3 regions of the Endozoicomonas sp. PH6C genome follow, and region 3 is predicted to be linked to each of the others. Evidence: predicted binding sites of a transcription regulator. Region 3 holds the regulator's gene; each other region holds the start of a gene.
What was found. The regulator sigma-54, encoded in region 3, starts transcription at its own class of promoters, with help from an activator protein. The targets are predictions, from matches to a motif close to TGGCACNNNNNTTGCTNT.
Positions count from the first base shown of each region.

Region 1: ACOMG9_RS08670 (NarK family nitrate/nitrite MFS transporter) is a predicted target of sigma-54. The motif match lies at 1,928-1,945, and genes of this name have one in related genera.
Region 2: urtA (urea ABC transporter substrate-binding protein) is a predicted target of sigma-54. The motif match lies at 1,916-1,933, and genes of this name have one in related genera.

Region 1 is NZ_CP185342.1:2,241,066-2,245,389, forward strand. Features, by position in the region: gene ACOMG9_RS08665 (LysE family translocator) at 1-350, shown strand, start outside; gene ACOMG9_RS08670 (NarK family nitrate/nitrite MFS transporter) at 426-1,895, opposite strand; gene nirB (nitrite reductase large subunit NirB) at 2,272-4,324, shown strand, end outside.
Region 2 is NZ_CP185342.1:6,241,295-6,245,618, forward strand. Features, by position in the region: gene ureC (urease subunit alpha) at 1-57, opposite strand, end outside; gene ACOMG9_RS21855 (urease subunit beta) at 57-377, opposite strand; gene ACOMG9_RS21860 (urease subunit gamma) at 391-693, opposite strand; gene ACOMG9_RS21865 (urease accessory protein UreD) at 759-1,751, opposite strand; gene urtA (urea ABC transporter substrate-binding protein) at 1,978-3,285, shown strand; gene urtB (urea ABC transporter permease subunit UrtB) at 3,531-4,324, shown strand, end outside.
Region 3 is NZ_CP185342.1:5,234,797-5,239,120, reverse strand. Features, by position in the region: gene ACOMG9_RS19275 (PTS sugar transporter subunit IIA) at 1-191, opposite strand, end outside; gene hpf (ribosome hibernation-promoting factor, HPF/YfiA family) at 206-517, opposite strand; gene ACOMG9_RS19265 (RNA polymerase factor sigma-54) at 688-2,142, opposite strand; gene lptB (LPS export ABC transporter ATP-binding protein) at 2,400-3,125, opposite strand; gene lptA (lipopolysaccharide transport periplasmic protein LptA) at 3,226-3,813, opposite strand; gene lptC (LPS export ABC transporter periplasmic protein LptC) at 3,797-4,324, opposite strand, start outside.

The DNA of each region.
Region 1 (4,324 bases), 3.0 Mb from region 3:
TGGCTGACACTACCAGTAAACGTCTCAATGATTGTTCTTTGCAGTTTCCCGGCTTCAGTAATCTGTTTAAAAAAGCTTTTCTATTGGGAGCCAGTAATCCAAAAGATATTATTTTCTTTATGGCTTTCTTGCCTCAGTTTATTAATAGAGATCAGGATCTTGTGCAACAAATATTGATCATTGTAATGACTTGGGTTGTAGTGGATTTGGTTTGCAAGCTTCTCTATGGGCTAATGTCGAAATCTGTGAAACCTATGCTGAGTACAAAAAAAAGTATGTCGTTATTTGAGCGTTCTACAGGGGGGCTCTATGTGCTGGCAGGTATCGCTGCCGTGTTGGTTGTGAAATAGAGGATCAGGCTGAAGAGTATCCGGTGGCTGTGTTTTGTTTTCAGTGGCCCATTGTGGACCACTGAAACAGAATGATCAGGTCACATCAATCATGGTGACACTGCCGTCAGGCATCACTTCGGCCATCTGACCCTTGGGTTCTTCCATCAGGAAGAGGGTAAAGAAACCCAACACTGCAGTGCCTGCGATAACCATGAAGAAGGTGGAGTAGTCCACCAGAGACAATACTGTCAGGTAGAAGACAGCGCCCACGTTACCATAGGCTCCTGTCATACCGGCAATTTGACCTGTGAGTCGACGCTTGATCAGGGGTACAGCCGCAAATACCGCACCTTCACCGGCCTGCACAAAGAAGGAGCAGGCCATGGCAGCAACAACAGCAAGAACCAGTGGCCAGCTGGAATCAATGATACTCATCATGTAGTAACCACCGGCCAGGCCTGCAGTGAGAACCAGCAGAGTGATCTTGCGGCCAAACTTGTCACTGAGTAATCCTCCGCCCGGACGGGACATCAGGTTCATGAAGGCATAAGCGGAAGCGACCAGACCCGCCATGACCGGATCCAGTTCAAAGGTATCTGCAAAAAACAGAGGTAGCATGGACACCACGGCCAGTTCAGAACCGAAGGTAGCGAAGTAAAGAACGTTCAGAACGGCCACCTGCTTGAACTGATACTGGTGAATAGCTGGCACAGGCTCGGAGAAAATGTGCTTGTTGACCTGCCAGACTTTCCAGACATCAAACAGGTAGATAGCAGTCAGACCGACATAAATAGCCGTTGAAATCCCGGCACTCAGCATGGCAACACCCTTAGGTGAAAGCTTCCAGGTCAGCAGAGCTAATGCCGCATACATGGGAATCTTCATGATCAGCAGCAAGGCAAAGTCGCCTTTGCTGGTGACTTCCATGGCGCCAATGTTCTTGGGGCGGAAGTAGGTAGCACCTTTAGGGGTATCTGTGACGTTTATGTAGAAGACGACACTGAACAGCAAGGAGATTAATCCGGTCAGGCCAATGGCGTAACGCCAGCCATCTTCTCCACCAAAGAGCAGTGCAATGGTGGGCAGAGACATGGCAGCAGCAGCAGAGCCAAAGTTGCCCCAGCCACCGTAAATACCTTCTGCGGTACCCAATTGGCGAGCGGGGAACCACTCAGATACCAGACGAATGCCGACCACAAAGCCTGCACCAATAGTACCCAGCATAAAGCGGGCTATGGCGGCCTGGGTAAAGTCATCTGCCATGGCATACATAAAACAAGGAATACTGCAGATGGCCAGGAGTCCGGAATAGACTTTTCTGGGACCGTAAACATCAGTGAGCATACCGATGATGACTCGAGCCGGAATAGTGAGGGCTACGTTCAGAATCAGCAGGGTTTTCAGTTCTTCACGAGTCAGGCCCAGAGACTCGGAAATAGCCAGGGCCAGAGGCGCATGGTTAAACCAGACCACAAAGCTAATAAAGAAAGCAATCCAGCTAAGGTGCAGAATCTTGGTCTTCCCGCTAAAAGAAAACAGGTTAAATGAATCGGGGTTGCTCATACATCCTCCTTGTTTAAGAAATTCCCCAAGCAAAAGCAAACATCAGGCCAATATGATAAATGCACCGATTTGACTTGCATTTTTATGCGTATTTAATGAATTTTCTCTTCTATGCAAGAAAGTTCTTTATTTGAGTGCGGGAAGTTTCTGAGAATTTTTATTCTTCTCACCAAAATGGTGCTCTTCAGCTGTTTGATTATTTTTGCGTGCATTATTTTTGTGCGAGCAGCTAAAGTTTCAGGAAAGAATTTCCTGTTTTTATCGTGTTTTGAAAGTGGGCACGGCAGTTGCATAGGCAGAAGAATTAGAAAAGAGGCTGGCTCTAAAGGATGCAGTTGCACCGGCCCAATGCTAGATACTAAAGAGGATGTCTGGGATGATCGGAAAAGAAACCCTGGTGGTTGTCGGTAACGGCATGGTAGGTCACCGCTTTCTGGAGAAACTGGTAGATGCTGGCGGTCTGAAACGCTTCGATGTGGTGGTATTTGGAGAAGAGATCCGTCCTGCCTATGACCGGGTTCATCTCAGTGAATTTTTCACAGGCCGCTCAGCGGATGACCTGTCTATGGTTTCTGAAGGCTTTTATGAGCAGGAAGGCATTAATCTTGTTCTAAATGAAGCTATCACATCAATAAATCGTGAGTCCTGTGAAGTAGTGACAGCCAGTGGCATGACTCAAAAGTACGATCAGCTGGTACTGGCGACAGGTTCCTATCCATTTGTTCCTCCCGTACCCGGGCATGACCGTAAAAACTGTTTTGTCTATCGTACCATCGAAGATCTGGAAGCGATTAAAGAAGCTGCCCGTAACAGTAAGATCGGTGCCGTTGTGGGTGGCGGTCTGTTGGGGCTTGAAGCAGCAAAAGCTCTGAAAGATCTTGGGCTTGAAACCCACGTGGTCGAATTTGCTCCCCGTCTGATGGCTGTTCAGGTGGATGATAGCGGTGGTGCCATGCTCAGACGCAAGATCGAGGGTCTGGGGGTCACGATTCATACCTCCAAAAATACCCGACAGATTGTTGATGGTGAAGGCGCTGTTCACCAGATGCAGTTCGCTGACGGCGAACAACTGAATACCGATATCGTACTGTTTTCAGCCGGTATTCGCCCAAGAGATGAGCTGGCGAAAGCTTCCGGACTGGAGTTGGGTCAGCGAGGCGGTATCGTTATAGATAACGACTGCCGTACATCTGATGAACGTATATTTGCCATTGGTGAGTGTGCACTCTGGAGTGGCCGTATCTTTGGTCTGGTGGCACCGGGCTACCAGATGGGGCAGGTGGTTGTAGATCAGTTGACGGGTAAGGACGGTAATCAGTTTACTGGTGCCGATATGAGCACCAAGCTGAAACTGATGGGTGTTGATGTTGCCAGTATTGGTGATGCCCATGGCAATACCGAAGGTTCCCTGAGCTACCAGCTGATTGATGAAGAGAAAGAAGTTTATAAAAAACTGGTGGTTTCCAGAAATAAGAAAAAGGTTCTGGGAGCTGTATTGATAGGCGATGCTGAAGAGTACGGCAGCCTGTTGCAGATGATGCTGAATGACATGCGTCCCCCGGAAAATCCTGCTGAACTCATTCTGCCTCAGACCGATGGTTCTGCAGCGACAGGTTTGGGCGTGGCTGCTCTGCCAGAAACGGCTCAAATCTGTTCCTGCTATGACGTCAGTAAAGGTGATCTGGTCAACGCGGTAGCCGGTGGCTGCATGGATATGGGGTCACTGAAAGCCGAAACCAGTGCCGGAACCGGCTGTGGTGGCTGTACGGCTCTGGTCAAACAGGTTCTGGATCATGAGCTGACGGAGTTGGGTGTTGAGGTCAAAAAAGATATCTGTGAGCACTTTCCACACTCCAGGCAGGAACTCTATCACCTGGTTCGTGTCGGTGAATTAAAGTCTTTCGACGAAGTTCTGGCAAAGCATGGCAAGGGGCGTGGCTGCGATATCTGTAAGCCTACCATTGGCTCTGTTCTGGCTTCCTGCTGGAACGAATATGTGTTGAAAGATCAGCATGCTCAACTGCAGGATACCAACGATTATTTTCTTGGAAACATGCAGAAAGACGGCACTTATTCCATTGTGCCAAGGGTTCCGGGCGGTGAAATTACGCCCGATAAACTGATCACCATTGGTGAAGTAGGACGGGACTTTAACCTCTACACAAAAATCACCGGTGGCCAGCGTATCGATCTTTTTGGTGCCCGTGTGGAACAGTTGCCAGAGATCTGGAAACGTCTTGTCGATGCCGGTTTTGAAACCGGTCATGCCTACGGTAAATCACTGCGTACCGTGAAATCCTGCGTCGGCAGTACCTGGTGTCGTTATGGGGTGCTGGACAGTGTCAGTATGGCGATTGCAGTTGAAAATCGTTACAGGGGCGTACGTTCTCCTCACAAAATCAAAATGGCTGTGTCCGGATGTACCCGTG
Region 2 (4,324 bases), 1.0 Mb from region 3:
GTCGCCTACGGTCGGACCAAACATGTCCACATAGGTTTGACGTTCCATTCTGGCCATTATTTATCTCCCTGCTCAAGCTCACCCATGACATCACCTCGGAAACCATAGATTTTGCCTTCTCCGGCAAAACGCACCAATTCAACCTGTCGATCCTGACCAGGCTCAAAACGGACAGCGGTTCCTGCCGGGATATTCAACCGGAAACCGAGAGTGGATTCCCGATCAAAAGCCAGTGCCGGGTTCACTTCATAGAAATGATAATGAGAACCAACCTGTACTGGCCTGTCGCCAGTATTGGCCACGGAGACAACGCAGGTCTCCCGCCCTTTATTAATCTCGATTGCCTCTTCGCAGGCAATGACCTCTCCTGGAATCATAAAACCTCCTGCTCTACGCAATGGGATTGTGAACCGTCACCAGTTTGGTGCCGTCCGGAAAGGTGGCTTCTACCTGAACTTCATGAATCATCTCGGGAATGCCTTCCATGACATGGTCACGAGTCAGGATTTCACGCCCTTCATTCATCAGCTGAGCAACTGTCTTGCCGTCTCTGGCGCCCTCCATTATGTGCATCGAAATCAGCGCAATGGACTCCGGGTAATTCAGCTTTACTCCCCTGCCAAGGCGACGTTCAGCAACCAGTGCCGCTGTGTATAACAGCAATTTGTCTTTTTCTCTGGGGGTCAGCTCCATGAGAGCCCTCCAATTTATCCTTGTGGTCTTTTAATGCGCTATTGGTAGGTTATAGGCATCAACAATCAGGTATTCCAGATTCTGGGCTTGCAACCTTTCCGGCCATTCAATTGGCCACGAAGCTCATTCCAAAGCCAGGTAAACAGTGTTCTGGCCTGTTCAGGTGAGCTGCCCAGATAGCGAGCAATAAAAACCCCGTTTCGCCAGGTAATGGCTGTACATTTAGAGCCTCCGCAGGCTTCCAGCCTTTCATGCAGATGATCACAACCGGGGTCTTGTTCAAAGGTCATGAGCAGTGTACCGAATACATGCTGGCCATTAAGACCAAGAACGGACTGAGCAAGAGGTGAGCCCGCTGCCAGCTCCAGCCTTTCTCGATAAAGTGGCTGATCGTTACGAGTGAGGTGAAGATTCTGGATCACCCTGCCCTGCTCAAAGGCTTCGCCACTGGCTTTACGACCAAGACAAACGATATCCCAGCCTGCGTAGCAGCCATTGCCGTTCAACTCAATGGATGTATTCAGTTCCGCTTCTGCACCATTGAAAATAATAGTTTCCTGAGGCAACCATTCGAGACAGGCATTGTCTTGAACGACCATGGACGTCAGCTGTTTCTGAAGACGGCCATTACCATTAAAGTAGACTTTCCCTGCAGCAGGAGTAGTCACCAGTCCGGATGCACCAGAGTGGGCTTCAAAACTCTGAATCAGCTCATCACCGGCCACCAACCCTCCTGGCGGGTGAAGAATATAGAGATGCGCCAGGTCTTTACCTTCTGGCCAGAACGGACGTTGAATCCGCAGGGGACCATAATGGCGCGTGCGGCCCATGCGGGTATGGCCGTCCATGTATTTCAGCTCCACAGCAATTCCGGCACGCCAGCCGCTGTCTCCGGACGCAACGTCACCCTGATCGGAATCAGTATCCGGGTTGGATCGCGGGATAGAGTGTCGATTGAATGCCAGCCCCATACTTCTGCCCTTACTGTTAAAGGTCATCTCTGGCCTGCAAAAGATGTTCCATTTTATTTTTATACGACTGCTGACATTCTTGACCATAAAGTCAGCTTAAATAGCACCAAAAAAATACATAGGCACCATATTGGTGATCGAGGATGTTCTGAAATAAGGCATCTACTGTCAAGACGATATTAAGAAATTAACTCTAACTCAACTGTTAGAAGTGAGAGCTTTTCCTAATGAACGACAGTTACATAATATATTGGCATGCACATTGCTGTCACACTGTCGCACATAAGGATAAAAAACAGGATTAATAAAAACTATGAAGAGCTCCCTCAAAAAACTCTCGAAGGGCCTGGTTGTAGCTTCTGCAGCAACCGCCGCCCTCTCTTTTTCGGTCATATCCCAGGCTGCAGATACCATCAAGGTAGGTGTTTTACATTCTCTGTCAGGCACCATGGCGATCAGTGAAACCACATTAAAAGACACTGTTTTAATGATGGTGGACGAGCAGAATAAGAAAGGTGGACTACTGGGTAAGAAACTCGAAGCGGTTGTTGTTGATCCTGCCTCTGACTGGCCTCTGTTTGCAGAAAAAGCGCGTGAGCTGCTGGCAAAAGAAAAAGTCGATGTCATTTTTGGCGGCTGGACTTCCGTATCCAGAAAATCAGTTCTGCCAGTGGTTGAAGAGTTAAACGGCCTGATGTTCTACCCGGTTCAGTATGAGGGACAAGAGTCATCCAAAAACGTTTTCTACACCGGCGCAGCGCCTAACCAGCAGGCTATTCCTGCGGTTGATTATCTAATGAGTTCAGAGGGCGGCAGCGTCAAACGTTTTGTTCTGGCCGGTACTGATTACGTCTACCCGAGAACCACCAACAAGATTCTGGAATCCTACCTGAAGAGCAAGGGTATCAAAGAGTCGGACATCATGATCAATTACACGCCTTTTGGTCACTCTGACTGGCAGACCATTGTTTCTGATATCAAGAAGTTTGGTAAAGCTGGTAAAAAAACGGCGGTTATTTCCACCATTAATGGCGACGCCAACGTACCTTTCTATAAAGAACTGGCTAATCAGGGCATTGCTGCTGAACAGATTCCGGTGATTGCCTTCTCTGTTGGTGAAGAAGAGCTGTCAGGTATAGATACTGCACCTCTGGTAGGCCACCTGGCAGCCTGGAACTACTTTATGAGTGCCGAGAGTGATATCAACGATGAGTTCATCGAAACCTGGCAGACCTTTACCAAGAATGAAGAGCGTGTTGCCAATGATCCAATGGAAGCCACTTATATTGGCTTCAACATGTGGACAAAAGCCGTTGAAAAAGCAGGAACCACCAGCGTTGATGCCGTCCGTTCGGCCATGTATGGCATCACTGTTCCCAACCTGACGGGTGGTATTGCTGTGATGAACACCAACCATCACCTGACCAAACCGGTATTGATTGGCGAAATTCAGGACGATGGCCAGTTTGAAATTGTCTGGGAAACCAAAGGGGGCGTCATTGGTGATGCCTGGACTCAATATCTGCCCGAAAGCTCGAAAATTGTTGCTGACTGGTCAGCCCCGATCAAGTGTGGCAACTACAACCTGGAATCAGGTGTCTGCTCTGGTCAGAACTACTGATTAGTCGTCTTTTGTTGAAGTCATAGCAATCGTGCTCTCTAACTCCCGTAATGAGCATGGAGATTTGAGCCTTAAGACAAGGCGACGATCGCCAACGCAGGATTAAAGCCCAAATCTTCAGCGCAATAGGGAGTTAGAAAGTTCGATTGGTATCACATGGCATGAGAAGTTAGTTTTTTCATGCCATCACCAAACGCCTGTCCAATACAAGACAGGCCAACACATAGTTATTCACTGGAAATTTTATGACCTGGAGACTCTGGCAAGTATTGCCTTTAGTATGCCTCTGTCTTCTTTTTGTCTTTGTCTCATCCTCACAGGCTCTGGCCAATAGCAACACCACAAGCAATGAAGAGCTGGCCAGACAATTGAGTGAGAAGTCATGGGACAAACTGGAGACCACCGTAACCCATCTCTCTGCCAAAGGTGATGATAAAAGCCAGAAACTGTTAACCCTCTGGTTATCTGGCCAACTGTTTATTGAAAAGAGCACGGGTCGTCTGGTCACGGGCAATAAGTCAGGTCGACTGTATCTCATTGCTGACCCGATTACCGATGAAGCCCTGGGTGAAGTCAAAAAGCGCAGCTTGAAAAAAATCAGAATCAATAACCGGCTGCGAAACTCCATCAGAACCGCTCTGGCTCTCTGGGACCTCAAGTCTGAAGACCCGGAAAAGCGCCTTCAGGCAGTTAAGGAAACATCCAGAAACCTTCAGGCTGACACATTGGCCATTCTCAAAACCATGCTGGAGAAGGAGTCCGATGAGGATGTTCATTCAGCTCTGACAACAGCGGTTGCCTTATATCAGATCCAACAGGGTAGTGATGAACTCAAGCTCCAAAGCCTTGAAATTCTGTCTGAGTCTGATGATCCCTTTGTTGGTTCAGTATTGGAATCAGCGAAAACAGAGACTAAGAACAAAGAAATTCTTCTGGGCATAGACACCGCACTGGCCGACATGGATCGAAGACAGGAATACTACTCCGCAATAGAAAGTGTTTTCTTTGGCTTGAGTCTGGGTTCGGTATTACTTCTGGC
Region 3 (4,324 bases):
GCTATGCCTTTGCCCAAACCGGTGGTACCGAGTCGCTCTCTGTTAATCAGCTTGTTAAACAGATCCTTGGTTTTGATAGCGGGAACATGCTCACTGATGATTTCCGCAACAATTTCCAGGATTTTCTTTTTGCTGGCCCCCTGCACATCGCAGAGGGTGCGCCCGGGGGTTAGAATGTTTTCAATAATCATACAACGATCGATGCTTACAGGCGGCCGTTGGCACCCTGTAGCCGGTCAAGCGTTTTCTCTTTGTGTTTTACCAGTTGTCGATCCAGTTTGTCCGACATGTCATCAATGGCAGCGTACATATCTTCAGCCTCAGCGGTTGCATTAATATCCGCCCTACGAACATGTAGAGTCGCTTCCACTTTGTGCTTCAGTTTCTCAACACTCAGAGTGACCTGAACGTTTGTAATCTGATCAAAGTGGGCGGCAAGGCGGTCGAGTTTCTTGGTGACATAATCTTTCAGAGCCTCAGTCACCTCTACATGATGTCCACTGATGTTGACTTGCATGTAACGCTCTCCTGCTGATCCCGATTCTCGACATTGGACTGCCCCCGGGATTGTACGGGCAACCCTGATTGAAAGTCTATCACTGTCAATGACAGTTAGCGCTGTTCTGAGACAAAAAATCTATGGGGCGATTTGTGGTATAAGGGCTTGTTACCTCAATCGCTGAAGGCTCAGATAAGCTGCTTGCGTTCATTCGATGGCGGTATATTCATTGATTCACGATATTTGGCGATGGTTCTCCTGGCCACTTTGATCCCCTGGTCCCCCAGCAAGCCGGCGATTTTGTTATCACTCAGTGGTTTTTTAGGGTTTTCATCGGATACCAGTTTTTTAATCAAGGCTCTGATGGCTGTTGATGAGCACTCTCCACCAGTGGCTGTGCTGACATGGCTGGAGAAAAAGTATTTCAGCTCAAACACGCCTCTTGGAGTGTGCATGTATTTCTGTGTAGTGACCCTGGAAATAGTGGACTCGTGCATATCCACTGCCTGAGCAATGTCTGCCAACACCAGGGGCTTCATGGCCTGCTCACCCTGCTCCAGAAAATCTTTCTGAAATTCAACAATCTTGCCGGCTACTTTCAGTAAGGTTTCGTTACGACTTTGCAGGTTTTTCAGAAACCAGCGGGCTTCCTGCAGCTGGTTCTTCATAAAGACATTGTCACGACTGTTGTTGGCACGTTGCACCATTGAGGCGTAATTGTTGTTGATGCGAAGTCTGGGCAGGGATTCTGAGTTCAGTTCAACCGCCCAGCGGTCCCTGACTTTGGTGACCGAAATATCGGGGGTGACGTATTCCGTGTCCGCCTGGCCGATTTCTGATCCGGGCCTCGGGTTGAGGCTTTGAACAAGGTTAAGGGCTTCCCTCAGTTGATGTTCTTTGAGACGGGTACGCCGCATGATTTGGGCATAGTCACGACTACCCAGAGCCTGTAGATGATTCTGGATCAGCAGACGTGCTTCTTTCAGGAAGTGGGTTTCTTGTGGCAGTTGATTGAGTTGAACTTCGAGACATTCTTTCAGGTTGGCGCTGGCACAACCCACCGGATCAAAGTGAAGAATCCGTCGTTGCATGACCTGAAGTTCTTCAAACGCCAGTTCCTCTACCTGTTCCTGTAGCGAGAGATAAATTTCTTCCAGGGAGTGAGTGAGGTACCCGTCATTATTGATGGCTTCGATCACAGCCAGGCCCATCAGCCTGTCTCTGTCAGTCATGGGAGTCAGGTTTAACTGCCATTCCAGATAGTCCTGGAGGGACTCATTGGCCCGGGAGCGGGCAAAAGGATCATGTTCTTCATCGGTTGCAGCGGGCAGGCTGGAATAGACATCATCCCATCCGGAGTCAACGGGCAGGTCATTGGGTATGCTGTCAGCCCACTGGGGTTCTTCTGGTTCCGGGGGCTGTTCTGCTTTTTCATTGAAGTCAACAGGCTGTTCCCCTTCATCACCAGATGCAGGTGGTTCCTCAACGGACTCTTCAGACTCCAGCATCGGATTGGATTCAAGAACTTCCTGGATTTCCTGCTGAAGGTCCAGAGTGGAAAGTTGCAGAAGCCTTATGGCCTGCTGCAGCTGAGGTGTCATGGTCAGCTGCTGGCCCATTTTTAGCTGTAAGGATGGCTTCATAGGCAACTGTATACCTTTACTTCGGTGTCTGCACTGAGGGTGCCAGATTTGATGCCATCAGCGCCTGACAGTTATATCTCAGTGTCTGCTCATTATTTTGATTGGGCTACTCTCCATGTCACTGGGATTATAATCACATCTGAAGCTTCGGGAAAGTGATTCATCAAGTCAGCCATGCAACATTCAGAACAAGAGTATGAAAATAAATCAGCTCAACATCTTTGCCCGCTTCTTTCGCGAGACCAGTCAAGAGATGATCAGAGACTGAACTGATGCCCGAGATAAACGTCACGAACCTTTTGATTAGCCAGGACAGTCTGACTATCACCCTCGGCAATAATAGTGCCTTCGCTGACAATGTAGGCCTTCTCGCAGATATCCAGTGTCTCCCGGACATTGTGGTCGGTAATCAGGACTCCGATGTCCCGGGCTTTCAGGTGCGTGATAATGGCCTTGATGTCACCAACAGAAATGGGGTCAACACCGGCAAAGGGTTCATCGAGCAGAATAAATTTTGGGTCAGTGCAAAGAGCTCGGGCAATTTCTACCCTGCGCTTTTCACCACCGGAAAGGCTCATACCCGGATTGTCCCTGATATGATTGATATTAAACTCTTCCAGCAATGACTCCATTTTTGCGATGCGATCTTTCCGGGAAAGGTCGGAACGGGTTTCCAATATCGAGAGCAGGTTATCGGTGACCGTCAATTTCCTGAAAATAGAAACTTCCTGTGGCAGATAACCTACGCCAGCTCTGGCCCGGCCATGCATAGGTTCGTGAGTTAAACTCTGGCCACTAAGGTCAACCTGTCCACCGTCTGCTTTTACGAGACCTACAATCATGTAGAAGCAGGTAGTTTTACCTGCCCCGTTGGGGCCAAGAAGTCCGACAATTTGACCACTGTCGACAGCCAGAGATACATCTTTGACGACCTGTCTGCCTTTGTAGCTTTTACTGAGATGTTCTGCCTTAAGCGTTGCCATCCGGAGTTTGTCTTCCTGTTTAAAAGTTAGCTGTCGTTTTTCTGGCAGCCCTTTCAAGCCTGTTCAGTCGTTGAGCAGTGAGTGTAATGGGATATTAGTACTACTGCTTGCTCTCAGGTTTGGGTTGGTAAATCATTTTGACCCGACCATCCGGGTTGCTTTTGTTCTCGCTGCCCTTGGCATTCACGGTCTGTTTGGTCAGGTCATAATCAATACGTTCACCTGTGAAGGTATCACCCTTCTGGGTCAACTGCGCCTGTTTGATCAGTTGGATCTTATCGCCAGCCACCTGATAATCGATAGTATGACCCCAGGCTTTCAGAATGCCTTGATCATCAGGTTGCTGTTCTTCGTAGTAAGCTCTTTCCTTGTCGCCTTCTGCCACAATTTTTTTAACTTCCTGCTGGACGGAATAGATGGTCACCTTGTCTCCGGTAATTCGGGTGGTGCCCTGAATCATCACAACATTGCCTTTATAGATGGATACACCTTTCTTGTTATCGATATCGGCGGTGTTGGACTCGATCTCAATAGGCTTCTGCCGGTCAGATGGCAATGCTTGTGCCATGACTGGAAGCAGAACCGCGGCCCCCAGCATCAGGTAATATTCGACCCCGCTGCGACGACTCTTTCTGTCTGGCCGCTCATTTGGATCAAGGCGCTTGGCCTGTTCATGGCTTTGGCTCATGAAATCCTCTTACCCTAGACTTGAGTTTAACCAGACTCTCCTTGAAGAAAGCCTCCATACCAATGGCGCGCGTACGTCCAGTGTCGTTGGTGATCAGTACCGGTCGATCAGTGACTGCCAGATCCTTTTCAGAGTATATGGTCATGAAATCAGTGTCTATTCGAACCTTACTACCATTGCCGAGGTTCGTCTGGGTCATCACCACATCATCCCAGAGCTCTATATCCTCGCTGCCGGGCAACAGTTTGCCATAGAGGGCGTCGGCCACCATGGGTTTTCCGGGGGTATTGAAATTCTCCAGATGAGGGGTTTGCAGCAACGTTGTGTCATTGTGCGGGTAATGGGTGATACTGTCTGAGACCAGTATGTAATCCAGTTCGCCCTCTTTGTTGTACTGGGTGACCCTGGTGTCAATGAAATAGTAGTCAGCGTTCTCACGAACCAGAGGCTGTTTTTTCTGAACCCCAACATGGAGTTTGCTGTCATAAGCCCAATAGCCAACGCCGACCAT